2 regions of the Amedibacillus sp. YH-ame10 genome follow, and region 2 is predicted to be linked to the other one. Evidence: riboswitches for the same ligand, from Rfam matches in the RefSeq annotation. Region 2 holds a riboswitch; the other holds the start of a gene.
The links. A riboswitch is a leader RNA that binds a small molecule or an ion and turns the genes downstream of it on or off. The one in region 2 is predicted to bind thiamine pyrophosphate.
Positions count from the first base shown of each region.

Region 1 (7,792 bases), on a different contig from region 2:
GTTGTTAGGTGCTTTGGGTCAAGTATTTACAAAAGCTGGAGTTGGTGATGTAATATCTGGAGTTATTTCTGGTCTTTTACCAGAAGGAAATATTTTATTTGGTGTTGTCATTTATTGTCTAGGTATGGTAATCTTTACAATGATTATGGGAAATGCATTTGCTGCATTCTCTGTCATAACGGTTGGTATTGGTATTCCATTTGTGATTGCACAAGGTGGAAATCCTAGCGTTGTTGGAGCGTTGGGAATGACTGCTGGATATTGTGGTACACTAATGACACCAATGGCCGCTAATTTCAATATAGTCCCTACAGCCGTATTGGAAACCAAAGATAAATGGACGGTTGTAAAAGCACAAGCACCTATGGCATTAACGTTAATCGTTATTCATATCGTATTGATGCTTGTACTTGCATTTTAGAAAGAAGGTTATACATGATGAAAATATTAGTTACAGGATTTGATCCATTTGGTGGCGAATCCATCAACCCTGCGATTGAAAGTGTGAAACGTCTACCAGATACAATTTTAGGCGCTGAAATAATCAAACTAGAAATACCTACTGTTGTTCATAAATCTTTAGCAGTTATCAAAGAAGCAATTGACACTTACCAACCTGATATGGTATTGTCCATTGGACAAGCAGGGGGACGTAGTGATATTACTGTAGAACGAGTTGGTATCAATATAGATGATTGCCGTATCAAGGACAATGAAGGAAATCAGCCAATTGATGAACCAATTTATGCAGATGGACCAGATGCTTATTTCGTTAATTTACCAATAAAGGCAATGGTAGAACATATTCGTAAGAGTGGAGTTCCTGCATCCATTTCAAACTCTGCTGGAACCTTTGTATGTAATCATGTCACTTATGGTGTGCGTTATCTATTAGAGAAACAAGGCAAAGGCGCAAAGAGTGGATTCATACATATTCCCTACTTACCTTCCCAAGTCATTGATAAACCAAACCAAGCATGTATGTCATTACAAGATATCGTAACTGGATTATGTGCTGCGATCAAAGCTATGGTACAAAATGATCAAGATATTAAGAAAGCAGAAGGAACGATTTGTTAATGCAGAAGATTTTTGTATATGGTTCTTTACGTGAAGGAATGTACAATTATGATAAATACCTGAAAGGGAATAGTATATTTCTAGGGTATGGGTATGTGAAAGGAAGCTTATATTCTTTAAAAGGAGTATCCTATCCTGCTATACTTGAAGGAAAGGAAAATATTCTTGGTGAAATTTATGAGATTGATGATGAACTACTAAAAGAAATTGATGCCTTAGAAGAATATGTACCAGGTGATCCAAATAATGACTATAATCGTATCTTCACTACGATATATATGCAAGATGGAACCACTGTACTATTACCCGTATATTTCTTTAACCTAACAAAGAAGGAAAATATGGAACGATTAAATCAAGTTATTACTGAGAACGATTATGTTGCTTATATGAATCAATAGAAAAAAACCTTGTGTAGACTACCCAATTTATGGGAGTTCATCACAAGGTTTTTTTACATATTCCAACAATGGTTTAAAGGTCCACTTCCTTTACCTAAATCTAAACCATCACGTAGTGCACCACCAATAAATCCTTTGGCTAAGGCAACGCTTTTATGTACGTTGTAACCTAATGCTAAATTAGAGGCAATGGCACTAGATAAGGTACAACCAGTTCCATGAGAGTTAGGATTATCAATTCGTTCACTCGGTAACCAGAAAGCATTTCCATTATGATATAAAAGGTCATCTGCGCGATCTTCAAAATGTCCGCCTTTGATTAAGATATAACCATCAAAGAAGGTCGCAATCACTTTCGCCGCTGAAATCATATCATCTTTTGAGTGAATTGAAAGATCACTGAGTACTTCTGCTTCTGGAATATTAGGAGTAATGATCACTGCTAAGGGAAGAAGTTCTTCCTTTAAAGCCGTCAATGCACGATCAGCTAATAGCCTAGATCCACTTGTTGATACCATTACAGGATCAACTACAATGTTTTGTGCGTTGTATTGTTGTAATTTCTCTACAATTTTATGAATAAGTTCTGGTTCTGACACCATTCCAATTTTTATCGCATCTGGTTCGATATCTTCAAATACACAGTCGAATTGTTCTTCTAAAAACTTTGGTGTTACATTCATAATATCACGTACACCTAGTGTATTCTGAGCTACAAGAGCAGTGATAATGCTCATTCCATATACTTTATGTGCCATGAATGTTTTAAGGTCTGCTTGTGCTCCTGCACCCCCTGTTGGGTCTGTTCCAGCTATCGTTAATACTTTTCTCATACCAATCCTTTCCAATCAGTTAATGCAGATACTGCTTGATTACTGATTTCACATATCTGATTCCAATCTTTATCATTCGCTTCATCATATACCGCCACTACTTGATACCCATTTGTTCTCATACATTCAATGGCATATAATGCATCATCAATAAATACACACTCTTCTTTTTTTATGCCTAATTTCTCTATAGTTTTTTGATAAATACGTACATCCGTTTTTGGACAATCAGCTTCTTCGCAAGTCATAATGAATTCGAAATGATGTAAAATACCACATCGACGAAATGCGCTTTGTGCCATTTCTAAGCTACTTGCAGTTAAAACACATACACGTAAATTTTCTTTTACACAGCGTTCTATACATTCCTTTACGCCATTCTTTAAGGGAATATCTTCTTTATAATGTTTCATGACTTGTGCTTCAATTCCCTGTTGTATTTCTTCTATAGTATCTTCTAATTGATAAGTTTGTTTTAGATACATCGCAGATTGAGAAAGTGACATCGGTGTTATAATTTCTTGTAATCCCTCTTCTGCATGTATTTGTAAAGTTGCTAAATAATCTTCTCCTACATGATCCCATACATGCATAGAATCTAATAGTGTCCCATCCATATCGAAAACAACAGCTTTTAACATTTTACTAGTTCCTGCGTTTTCTTTTTTAAAATCTTGCTAGCTTCAAATATATTCTCTTTCGCCATAATAGCGGATACAATAGCTACTCCATCAATGCCACTTCCCTTTAGCTCTAAAAGATTATGTTCATCGATTCCACCAATTGCTATTACTGGAATATGCACTGCCTCTACGATTGCTTTTAAGGTAGCAAAGCTTACATCATCCGCATCTTTCTTTGTCTTTGTAGAAAACATTGCACCTACTCCAAGATAATCTGCACCTTCTTCTTGTGCGCGCAAAGCATCTTCAACACTCTGTGCAGATACACCAACAATTTTGTCTTCTCCTAGAATCTTACGTACTTCTATGGCTGGCATATCACTTTGTCCAACATGTATACCATCTGCATCCACTGCCTTAGCAACTTCAACACTATCGTTTACAACGAAAGGAATTTCATGTCGTTCACATAGTTCCTTTATTTTCTTAGCTTCTTCTATGAATTCTTCTAAAGGTAGCTCTTTTTCTCGTATTTGAACAAAACTGACACCACCCTCAATCGCTTTTTCAATATCACTTTGTAGTTCTCTTCCCGCTAACCAAAAACGATCACTTACTAAATAAAGCTCTAAATGTTTCTTTAGTTTCTTTCTATCGAACTTCAATTTTAAGACCTCCATTCAATAGAGAAGGTGTCATATTACTAAGCGCATCGATGATATAGATATGTAAGGAACCACTTCCCTTTTTCTCTTGTAAAACACGCTCTTGAGCAAGCTCTCCACTAAATCCCATGTGAGCAACTCCACATGCGCATGCATCTAGTAAGTTTTCAGGATTTGCACCCGCATAGGCTCCAAGGATTGCGGATAACATACATCCAGTCCCTGTAATGCGTGACATTTCTTTATGTCCATTAAAAATTACATATGCCTTATCTGTATTACAAATGATATCGATAGCCCCAGTAATCGCAATTACTGCACCTGTCTTCTTACTCAACTCTTTTGCGAATACAATTGTTTCCTCCAAATTCTCTTTTGTGACTACATCACTCACATCTGCATCTACACCTTTCGTAGATCCACTTCCGGCATATACTGTTTTAATCTCTGAAATATTTCCTCGTATAATGCTAAACTTTACTTCTTTTAGTAAATCAAATGTTGTTTGTGTACGTAGGGTACTCGCTCCTGCACCTACTGGATCTAAGATGACTGGATGCCCTACTTCATTAGCTTTCTTACCCGCTTTAATCATAGAAGCAATCGTACGTTTATTTAATGTACCAATGTTTATCACAAGGGCATTACAGATGGATGTAATCTCTTCAACCTCTGCTTCATCATCCGCCATAATCGGACTTCCATGTACCGCCAATACTGCATTTGCACAATCATTCACCGTTACATAATTGGTGATACAGTGTACAAGTGGTGCTTTTGTTACTACATTTTCCATTTCTCTTTCAAACATATACTTACCTATCCTTTCGTTTGATAACTCATATTCCAAAACTTCAGTTCATGTATACTCGCTTCACGAAACAATTCTTGAAGGTGCTCTTTTTCATTCTCTTTTAAATACTGGCTCGCTTCATTCGCAAAGTTCATCCATGTTTTACACTTTTCCAAATATTCCGTACAACAATACTCCTGTATCCAATCACCATATACACTTTCTTGAATCAAATCCACATTCTCTTCTAACAAGCATTTTCCAATGTACGCATATGAAAGCATACAAGGAAGAGTCGCATATAAAATCTCGATATTCCCTTCATTTTTCGCAACTTCGTGTAAGAAATTTGTATAATTTCTACAAGTTTCTTGTTTTGGTTCTACTTCTAGTTGCTTAACATCATACCCCAATGCTTTTAACATACGAATACGTGCAGCACTTTCATTAGATTCTACAAACTTTAACATCTCATAAAAAAGGCAAATTTCATCCATGGTTTCACTCTTAAATATCCCCATTCCAAAACAACGTGCATACTCTTTCAGATATTTTGTATCTTCAATCAAGTACTGTATAAACATTTCTTGTTTCATGGTATGGTTTCGTATATCTTTTAGGAATGGATGATCCACATATTGACTCCAAATATCCCAACTTTTTTGTATGGTTTCTTCTATAAATGTCATATTTTCTCCTCCCCATAAACAAAGGGATATGCCAATGAGCATATCCCTTATATGTTACGGTTATGTTCCCTACGTTGGCATTATCCAAATCAGGTACGGTCGAAGTTCTCAACTTCCTCTCAGCCTGTTTACAAGCTCCCTTTATGTACTTTAAAATAGTAGCATGATTCTTACACTACGTCAATTTATAAATTGTCATCTATATCATTACGAATCATTTTTTTGAGACACGATTTTTTATAGAACTATCTAAACACTTATATTTTTTACTCATTAAATGACATTAAATCACTTGCTCAGAATATGTTTTTATTCATTCATCAATCTGAATTCAGAAGTTCTAAAAAACCCTCGCGTCCATACTTTTCGTAAACGTATCTCCAAAATCTTCTGTTCATCGCTACACCATTCATAGAACGTTTCATATTCATTTTTATCGAGTTTATAAAAATCACTAGCCATCCCACTCTGTACTTTTCTTTCAAGCACATATATTCCATCAAGCAGACCAACAGTTAAATTTCCATGCCTTTGCTTGACTTCATAATCATTCCAAGTCATCTTGTGACCCCCTTTATATATTTTTGGGTATCATAAATTCCGCAGTAATATTAAATTTAACATCTTATCATATAGTATACTATAGCTTTCCAGTGCCATATTTTTTTGTCTACTCACGTTGAACCTATAGAAAATTTTCATAACGAGCATCATAGCGTTGTGGAAAAAAATTCACTTAGTGTAAAATTTCTTTTTTCTTTTTTTTGCTAGTTGTTGTCTTAACGAGATGTTCCACAAAGAAATCCATGATTGTTTCCATGTTTTCCATTAGTAGACAAATGTTTTGACTTAAAGCAATATAAATCTCTTCTTCACTAAATGGTGCATACATTTGTGCTTCTACACTGGCTTCTAATTGCTCAATATTGATTCCCTTTTTCTTAAATACTTTCTTACAGTTTTTGTTATAGCTTTGAAATTCTTCATAACACTGTATTGCTTCTTCTCTTTTATTCATTTGATAATTCAAGATAATCATTGGGATATACATAAATGCAGAAGGTTCATCCCATTGTTCAAAAAAGTTTTTAGCTTCTTCATATTGTTGAAGACGTGCATAGATTGTTATGAGTGAATAGCGAACTCCTAAATTATCATGTTCACATAAACGCATCATATCTTTTGCCTCTTCTAAAGCAAGCATAAACTTCCCATGTTCCATTAGATATTCAAGATATGCTTTTTTGATTCGCATAAAAGGACGCGTTTCAATGATACCCCAATAATGTCCAATGGAATCTTCATCACAAAATCCTTTTTCTTTCATTTTCTTTTCCCCTAGTCTCACTAGGTTCTCATATCGCTCATCTGCATCATCTTCCCAAACATCTAAACTTAAAAATAACGCATCAAGATTTTCAGGATCAAGTTCTAAAATTTTTTCTAGTAATGCTATGTATTCTTTCTCACTTTGACAATCATCCAACTCATATACCAATTCTTGTGCTTGCTCTTCTTTGCTAAGGTTTCTTTCTGGTAATTTATGATTGTTATAAAGCTCCATAAATTCATGCCCGATTTTTTCTAAATCTCTTTCATCTTCACAATGATCTTGTATATACTTTTCTAATTCCCTCATCATCTTTTCATTGCTTTTCATAGAATCACCTCTCTTATAATTATAGTATACTTCATTGTTCGTTATATATATAGTACTTTCATACATTTATCAGGTTTATTTATTCGAATATTTCCTCATGAATGTGATACAATAATAGACAAGGAGTGGTTTCTATGAAAAAAAATCAAACATCATTATTTAAAGAATACAAAGAAAAGTCAAACGCATACAACCTTGCGTTAAACACTTTATATTTTGACATTGCTACCATTGCACCAAAAGATGGTTTATCTTATCGCAATCGCATGGTTTCTATTTTATCAGGAGAATCATTTTCTCATGAAACTTTTCCCGAACATGTGACATTGATTGAGGAAATGGCAAAAAATAAAGATAATTCAAAAGAATTACAGAAAGAATTAGATTTGATGTTACGTAATCTATCAGATATTCGAGTACTTCCAAAAGAGGTTTATGTTTCTTTTACTCAACTAAAGGCAGAGAGTCAAACTGCATGGGAGAAAGCCAAAGAAGCAAATGATTATCAAATTTTTAAACCATATTTAATCCAGATTATTGAGAAGCAAAAAGAAATACTAACCTATGTAAATAAAACTTGTAGTGATTATGATTATCTTTTGGATCGTTATCAAATAGGTTTAAATATTGAAACTTATGATCTGTTCTTTAATAAAATTAAAGAAGAACTATTACCATTTATCAAACGAATTTTAGCAGAAGGAAAACATATCGATCAAGGAATTTTACTACAATCGTATCCAGTAGAGGAACAAAGAGAGTTTATGGATATCCTAATGAAATACCTTCAGGCAAATCCCAAGAACTGTTATATTACAACAAGCGAACATCCATTTACACAATTCTTTTCTACTGATGAGGCAAGAATCACAACTCATTATCATGAAGACAATGTAATGTCCGCAATATTCTCTACCATTCATGAGTATGGACATGCCAACTATGGTTTGCATGTAAATCCAGACTATGAGGGTACTACACTTGAAACTGAGATAGGATATGCAATGCATGAATCTCAATCACGCTTCTTAGAGAATCATATAGGTAG
Region 1 is NZ_JBSPFA010000026.1:13,883-21,674, reverse strand. Features, by position in the region: gene ACWG42_RS11315 (DUF979 domain-containing protein) at 1-421, shown strand, start outside; gene pcp (pyroglutamyl-peptidase I) at 439-1,080, shown strand; gene ACWG42_RS11305 (gamma-glutamylcyclotransferase family protein) at 1,080-1,481, shown strand; gene thiD (bifunctional hydroxymethylpyrimidine kinase/phosphomethylpyrimidine kinase) at 1,535-2,314, opposite strand; gene ACWG42_RS11295 (HAD family hydrolase) at 2,311-2,955, opposite strand; gene thiE (thiamine phosphate synthase) at 2,949-3,602, opposite strand; gene thiM (hydroxyethylthiazole kinase) at 3,589-4,413, opposite strand; gene ACWG42_RS11280 (thiaminase II/PqqC family protein) at 4,422-5,084, opposite strand; TPP riboswitch at 5,133-5,236, opposite strand; gene ACWG42_RS11275 (hypothetical protein) at 5,394-5,645, opposite strand; gene ACWG42_RS11270 (tetratricopeptide repeat protein) at 5,821-6,744, opposite strand; gene ACWG42_RS11265 (carboxypeptidase M32) at 6,879-7,792, shown strand, end outside.
Region 1: another riboswitch for thiamine pyrophosphate. It lies ahead of ACWG42_RS11280 (thiaminase II/PqqC family protein); the one in region 2 lies ahead of ACWG42_RS08130 (energy-coupled thiamine transporter ThiT).

Region 2 (7,792 bases):
AAGATCTTTGTGAAGAATATCGTGCAAAACTTATCGATTACCTTGCAGACTATGATGAAGATTTCATGATGGCTGTATTGGAAGGTGAAGAACCAAGCGTTGAAGACATCAAACGTGTATTACGTATTGCTGTTTGTGCTGGTGACTTCTTCCCTGTTCTTTGTGGTTCAGCTTACAAGAACAAAGGTGTTCAGATGGTATTGGACGCAGTTGTAGATTACTTGCCTTCACCAGTTGATGTACCTGCAATTAACGGTACATTAGAAAATGGTGATCAAGAAGTTCGTCATTCAAGTGATGAAGAACCATTCTCTGCATTAGCATTCAAAATCGCAACTGACCCATTCGTTGGTAAATTATCTTTCTTCCGTGTGTATTCAGGTACTGCGGATGCAGGAAGTTATGTATTAAACTCTACTAAGGGTAAAAAAGAACGTTTTGGACGTATCGTACAGATGCATGCAAACGCTCGTAAAGAAATCGACAAAGTTTATGCTGGTGATATCGCTGCTGCTGTTGGATTGAAAGTAACTACTACTGGAGATACATTATGTGCAGAAAATGCGCCAATCATTCTTGAGTCAATGGAATTCCCAGAGCCAGTTATCGAATTGTCTTTGGAACCTAAGACAAAAGCTGACCAGGATAAAATGGGTCTTGCTCTTGCAAAACTTGCAGAAGAAGATCCTACATTCAAAACATATACAGATCAAGAAACAGGACAAACAATCATCGCTGGTGTTGGTGAACTTCACCTTGACATTATCGTTGACCGTTTGAAACGTGAATTCAAGGTAGAAGCAAATGTTGGACAACCAATGGTTGCTTACCGTGAAACGATCCGTACTGCTGCTGAGTGTGAAGGTAAATACATTAAGCAATCCGGTGGACGTGGACAATACGGACATGTTTGGATCAAATTTGAGCCTCAAGAAGAAGGTAAAGGATTTGAATTCGTGGATGCTACAGTTGGAGGAAGTGTTCCTCGTGAATACGTTAAACCTACTGGAGAAGGTGTCGAAAATGCATTAGCAAATGGTATCTTAGCTGGATATCAAGTAATTGATATCAAAGCAACATTATTCGATGGTTCTTACCATGATGTCGATTCCAGTGAAATGGCATATAAGATTGCTGCTTCTATGGCTTTAAAAGCTGCTGCTAAAAAATGTAACCCAGTTATCTTGGAACCAGTTATGATGGTTGAAGTTACAGCACCAAATGAATATTTAGGATCTGTTATGGGAGATGTTAGCTCACGTCGTGGTGCTATCGTTAACCAGGAAGAGAGAGGAAACGCAATTATCGTTCAAGCTCACATTCCACTATCTGAAATGTTTGGATATGTTACAGATTTACGTAGCTTTACTCAAGGACGTGGAAATTACTCCATGAAATTCGATCACTATAGTGAAGTTCCTAAGAGTATTGCTGAAAAAATCATTAAAAACAACAGTTCTGAAAATTAATTGTTGCTTTTATAAATCGTTTGAATTAGAATATATTTGAAATCTATAAATTTAGGAGGACATTTAAAAATGGCTAAAGAAAAATTTGACCGTTCCAAAACCCATGTGAACATTGGAACTATTGGACACGTTGACCACGGTAAAACTACATTAACTGCTGCAATCACTAACGTTCTTTCAAAAGACGGTATGGCTGAAGCAAAAGCTTACGACGCAATCGACGGAGCTCCAGAAGAAAAAGAACGTGGAATTACAATCAACACTGCACACGTTGAGTACCAGACTGCTGGTCGTCACTATGCACACGTTGACTGCCCAGGACATGCTGACTACGTTAAGAACATGATCACTGGTGCTGCACAGATGGATGGTGCTATCCTTGTTGTTGCTGCATCTGATGGTCCTATGCCTCAGACTCGTGAGCACATCTTACTTGCTCGTCAGGTAGGTGTTCCTTACATCGTTGTATTCTTGAACAAATGCGACATGGTTGATGATGAAGAATTAATCGACCTTGTTGAAATGGAAGTTCGTGAATTATTAAGCGAGTACGGATTCGACGGAGACAACACTCCAGTTATTCGTGGTTCTGCTTTAAAAGCTCTTGAAGGTGACGACAAATTTGTTGGAGCTATTCATGAGTTAATGGATGCTGTAGATGCTTATGTACCAGATCCAGTTCGTGAAACTGACAAACCTTTCTTAATGTCTGTAGAAGACGTTATGACTATCACAGGACGTGGAACAGTTGCTACTGGACGTGTTGAACGTGGTGAAGTTAAATTAGGTGAAGAAGTTGAAATCGTTGGTATCCACGATACTAGCAAAACTGTAGTAACAGGATTAGAAATGTTCCGTAAACAGTTGGACGTAGCTCAGGCTGGTGACAACATCGGTGCACTTCTTCGTGGTGTTAACCGTGAAGAAATCCAACGTGGACAGGTTCTTGCAAAACCAGGATCTGTTAAACCACATACAAACTTCAAAGCTCAAGTATATGTATTAACTAAAGAAGAAGGTGGACGTCATACTCCATTCGTATCTAACTACCGTCCTCAGTTCTACTTCCGTACAACTGACGTAACTGGTGTTATTACATTACCTGAAGGAACTGAAATGGTTATGCCTGGGGATAACGTAGAAATGACTGTTGAATTGATCGCTCCAATCGCAATCGAAAACAACACTAAATTCTCTATCCGTGAAGGTGGACGTACTGTAGGTTCTGGAAACGTTACAGAAATCATTAAGTAATTATTGATAAATAAAGAGTGCTCAAGTAGCGCTCTTTTTTTGGTTATGCATAGGAAAGAGCAAGTGTGACAGAATGAAGGCGAAAAGGTGATGAAGAACACGCTCACCATACTATTTGGAATCATTTTGCTGCTTAACACTTGGTATACTTTGTTTGATGTAAATTCTCTAATATGAATTACAGTTTTGATAGAGATATGAATTCCAATAAATGTATGAATAAACTTGCTTTGTCATGGGAACATGCGTATAATAAAGGAAGTCATCGACAGGGGTGCCGCAAGGCTGAGATCCATTATTGGAATCCCTTATGACCTGATCTAGTTAATGCTAGCGTAGGGAGTCAGATCTATCTAATATATTTTAGATTTGTTTGCTTACGCCTCACGGAGGTGTTTTTTTATGAATCAAAAGACTAGAAAATTAGTATTTGTTGCATTTTATGCAGCCTTGGGTATCGTTTTGAACTATTGTACGAAGTTCTTGCCACAGATGCCAAATGGAGGAACGTTGGAGTTGCCAGTGATTGCTTATTTTGTAGCAAGTTTCCATCTTGGATGGAAGTATGGTGCAGCAACGGGTTTGATAAGTTGGATAGTAGGTGTTGTGTTTGGTTTGAGCAATTATATTGTGTCACCGATGCAAACGATGCTTGATTATATCGCTCCCGTCTTAGTTGTTGGAATTGCGGCGATTTTTCCAGCCATCAAACTTGGGAAACTAAACATCAGCAATATTTATATTGGGATATGCTTGGGAATGTTCTTGAAATATATGTCTCATACATTAGCTGGTGTATATTTCTGGTTTCCAGAGGGAAGTGCTGCAGGTAGTATGGCGGCTTGGATTTATTCAGGATGGACGTACAATCTATTCTATAACCTCATGACTTTGATCGTTGCGATAATCATCGTACCTGTCTTATTGAGAGCGTTGCGTAAATCTAGCAGAGATGAATTTGTAGGAATCAAAGAATAACTAGTTTAGAAGGTGTTAAGTCATCTTCTTTTCTTTTGTAAAAAATAGAAATTTAGATGAAAAAACATAAAATAAAAAAAAGTAAAATAATGCTTGCATTTGCCTATGTTTTCTTGATATAATATTCCCACGACCGCGAGGACATGCGAGGTTGCCGACCCACTGAAAGGCGTTGTCATGAGACAGTGCTTCGGGGAATTCGCATCGAGCGAGTCTATAGTCGATATAGACGAAAGGAGATTATTCATGGCAAAAAATAGCGTAAGAATTCGCTTAAAAGCTTATGAGCACAGAATTCTGGATGCATCTGCAGAAAAGATCATTCAGGCAGCACAGTCTCATGGAGCTAAGAAAATTGTTGGACCAGTACCCCTTCCAACTGAAAAGCAGGTAGTAACAGTCCTGCGTGCGGTACACAAATATAAAGATTCTCGTGAGCAATTCGAGATCAGAACTCACAAACGTTTAATTGAGATTGTTGGACCTACTGCGGAAACAATCGACTCATTGAGTCGTTTAGAACTTCCAAGTGGTGTTGACATCGAAATTAAGCTGTAATGGAGGTGACATCATGAAAGGTATTTTAGGACGTAAACTTGGGATGACACAAGTCTTTACAGAAGATGGAACATTGATTCCTGTAACTGTAGTAGAAGCTTGCCCTAATATCGTATTACAAAAGAAAACAGAAGAAAACGATGGTTACAATGCGGTACAGTTAGGCTTTGAAGAAATCAAAGAAAAACGTACAACAAAAGCAAACATCGCACATGCTGCAAAAGCAAATACAACTGCAAAAAGATTTGCACAGGAAGTTCGCGATGCTGACTTCGCTGATTTAGATCTTGGTGCAGAAGTAAAAGTTGATATCTTCGCTGCAGGAGAAACGGTAGATGTTATCGGAACTTCTAAAGGTAGAGGATTCAATGGTACAATCGTTCGTAACAATGCGAAGATTGGTCCAAAGAGCCATGGTTCTGGACATCACAGACACATCGGTTCATTAGCAACAAATGGTATTACATCTCGTCAGGGTAAGATTCTGAAGGGAACAATGATGGCTGGTCAAGAAGGTGGTTATAGAACTACTAACCAAAACTTAACAGTTATCAAAGTAGATGTTGAAAACAACTACCTATTAATCAAAGGAAACGTGCCAGGACCAAGACGTGGTCTTGTCATGGTTAGAACTGCTAAATGTTCCAAGGGAGACAAAACTCCAGTAACATTGGTAGATTACGCGAAAGAGGAGGAATAAAAGATGCCTAAGATGGTCGTACTTAGCCAGAGCGGTAAAGAGTTGAAAGAAATCACTCTTGCAGATACAGTGTTTGGCATCGAGCCAAATCAGCAATGTATCTTTGATGCCATTGTTATGCAACGCGCAAGTATGCGTCAGGGAACTCACGACACTAAAAACCGTACAGAAGTACGCGGTGGTGGACGTAAGCCTTGGCGTCAGAAGGGAACTGGACGTGCTCGTCAAGGTTCTATTCGTGCAACACAGTGGAGAGGTGGAGGAATCGTATTCGGTCCAACACCAAGAAGCTACAGCTACAAATTAAACAAAAAAGTTCGTCGTCTTGCACTTAAATCAGTGTTGTCTGAAAAAGTGTTAGATAACGCAATGTGTGTTGTTGACAAGTTTGATCTTGATGCGCCTAAAACAAAAGCGTTTAATCAGATTATTGCTGATATCAATGCACCTAAGAAAACATTATTCGTAGTAAGTGAAGAAGAAAACTTTGAAAATGCATTCCTAAGTATGCGTAACATCCCATCTATGATGATGTTAACTGCTGATGGAATCAATGTTTACGATATCGTAAATGCTAACAAAATTGTTTTCACAGAAGCTGCTGTGAAAGATGTTGAGGAGGCACTTGCATAATGAATAACTATAAAGACATTATCGTTCGTCCAATCATCACTGAAAAAACGATGAAATACATGGATGCTGACAACAAAGTTACATTTGAAGTAAAAAAGGGAGCCAACAAAACATTGGTAAAACAAGCCGTAGAGAGTGTCTTCGGAGTGGACGTTGAAAAAGTTAACGTTGTCAATGTAAAATCCAAAGAAAAAAGAATGGGTAAATACGTTGGTAAAACCAAAGCTGTCCGTAAAGCTTATGTAAAAATCAAAGCTGGTCAGGACATCAACTTATTCGGCGAAGAAGCTGAATAATATCAGGAAGAAGAACGCTATTTCCTGAATAAATATTGCGTAAGGAGGAAATTGACACATGCCAATTAGAAAGTATAAGCCGACCACTCCAGGTCGTCGTGGTATGACTAGTTTGACGTATGAAGAAATTACGACAAACCAGCCAGAAAAATCATTACTTGCCCCTTTAAAAAGTAAAGGTGGACGTAATAACAATGGACGTATTACAACACGTCATCAAGGTGGTGGACACAAGAGAAGCTACCGTATTATCGACTTCAAAAGAAATAAAGACGCTATCCCTGCTAAAGTAGCAACGATCGAATACGATCCTAACCGTTCTGCAAACATTGCTTTATTAAACTATGCAGATGGTGAAAAACGTTACATCTTAGCGCCTAAGGGATTGACTGTTGGAATGAGCATCGTATCTGGTGCTGAAGCCGACATTAAATTAGGTAACGCAAAAGCAATAAAAGACATGCCAGAAGGTACTGTTATTCACAATATCGAATTAAAACCTGGTAAAGGTGGTCAGTTATGTCGTTCTGCTGGTACATCTGCACAGATTTTAGGTATTGAAGAAAAATACGCAACAATCCGTTTAGCATCTGGAGAAGTTCGTAAAATCTTGTCTGATTGCCGTGCTACCATTGGTCAGGTTGGGAACGAAGATCACAGCCTTGTAAACTATGGTAAAGCTGGTCGTAACCGTTGGAAAGGTATCCGCCCAACTGTTCGTGGTTCTGTTATGAACCCTAACGATCACCCTCATGGTGGTGGTGAAGGACGTACTCCAGTAGGACGTAAATCACCAATGACTCCTTGGGGTAAAAAAGCTATGGGTGTTAAAACTCGTAAGCACAAAAAGGCTTCAACGAAATTAATCGTTCGTCGCCGTAACGGTAAATAGGCAAAGGAGGAAATGAAAAAATGAGTCGTAGTCTAAAAAAAGGCCCATTCTGTGATGACCACTTAATGAAAAAAGTGGAAGAATTGAATGCTGCCGGTAAAAAAACAGTAATCAAAACATGGTCACGTCGTTCAACTATATTCCCTCAGTTCGTGGAACACACATTTGCCGTTTACAATGGTAAAGAACACCTTCCAGTCTATGTTACAGAAGACATGGTAGGACACAAACTTGGTGAATTCGTTCCAACTCGTAAATACGGTGGACACGGAGACGATGACAAGAAAGGCAAACGATAGGAGGAAACGATGATGGAAGTTAAATCAACCGCTAAAACATTACGTATCCCACCTAGAAAAGCTCGTCTTGTAATCGACCTGATTCGTGGGAAAGATGTTGCAGAAGCTGCTGCAATCTTAAAATTTACACCAAATGTTGCTTCAGAAGCAATCGGTAAAGTGTTAAACACTGCGATTGCAAACGCTGTAAACAACAATGATTTAAATGAAGAAAAATTATACGTGAAAGCATGTTATGCTAACGAAGGTGTTACTTTGAAACGCTTCATGCCACGTGCTAAAGGATCTGCTAGTGCAATCCACAAACGCACCAGCCACATTACAATTGTGGTTGCTGAGCGTGATTAAGGAGGTAGAACATGGGACAGAAAGTTAGTCCAATCGGATTACGTGTCGGTGTCATCCGTGACTGGGAGTCAAGATGGTACGCTGATAAAGATTATGCCGATTTGTTATTAGAAGATGTTAAAATCCGTGAATTCGTATTCAAGGAGTTAAAAGCAGCATCTGTTTCAAGAATCGAAATTGAACGTTCTAAAAACCGTGTTGAAGTTATGATCCGTACAGCTCGTCCTGGTGTGATCATTGGTACAAACGGTGAAAGTATTGAACTGTTGAAGAAAAAATTAAACAAATTAACTGGTGGAAAGAACGTTTACATTAAAGTTCTTGAAATCGCGAACCCTGATCTTGATGCAAGATTAGTAGCTCGT
Region 2 is NZ_JBSPFA010000015.1:68,159-75,950, reverse strand. Features, by position in the region: gene fusA (elongation factor G) at 1-1,469, shown strand, start outside; gene tuf (elongation factor Tu) at 1,539-2,723, shown strand; TPP riboswitch at 2,984-3,082, shown strand; gene ACWG42_RS08130 (energy-coupled thiamine transporter ThiT) at 3,126-3,701, shown strand; gene rpsJ (30S ribosomal protein S10) at 3,948-4,259, shown strand; gene rplC (50S ribosomal protein L3) at 4,273-4,959, shown strand; gene rplD (50S ribosomal protein L4) at 4,963-5,592, shown strand; gene rplW (50S ribosomal protein L23) at 5,592-5,888, shown strand; gene rplB (50S ribosomal protein L2) at 5,947-6,780, shown strand; gene rpsS (30S ribosomal protein S19) at 6,801-7,079, shown strand; gene rplV (50S ribosomal protein L22) at 7,092-7,427, shown strand; gene rpsC (30S ribosomal protein S3) at 7,439-7,792, shown strand, end outside.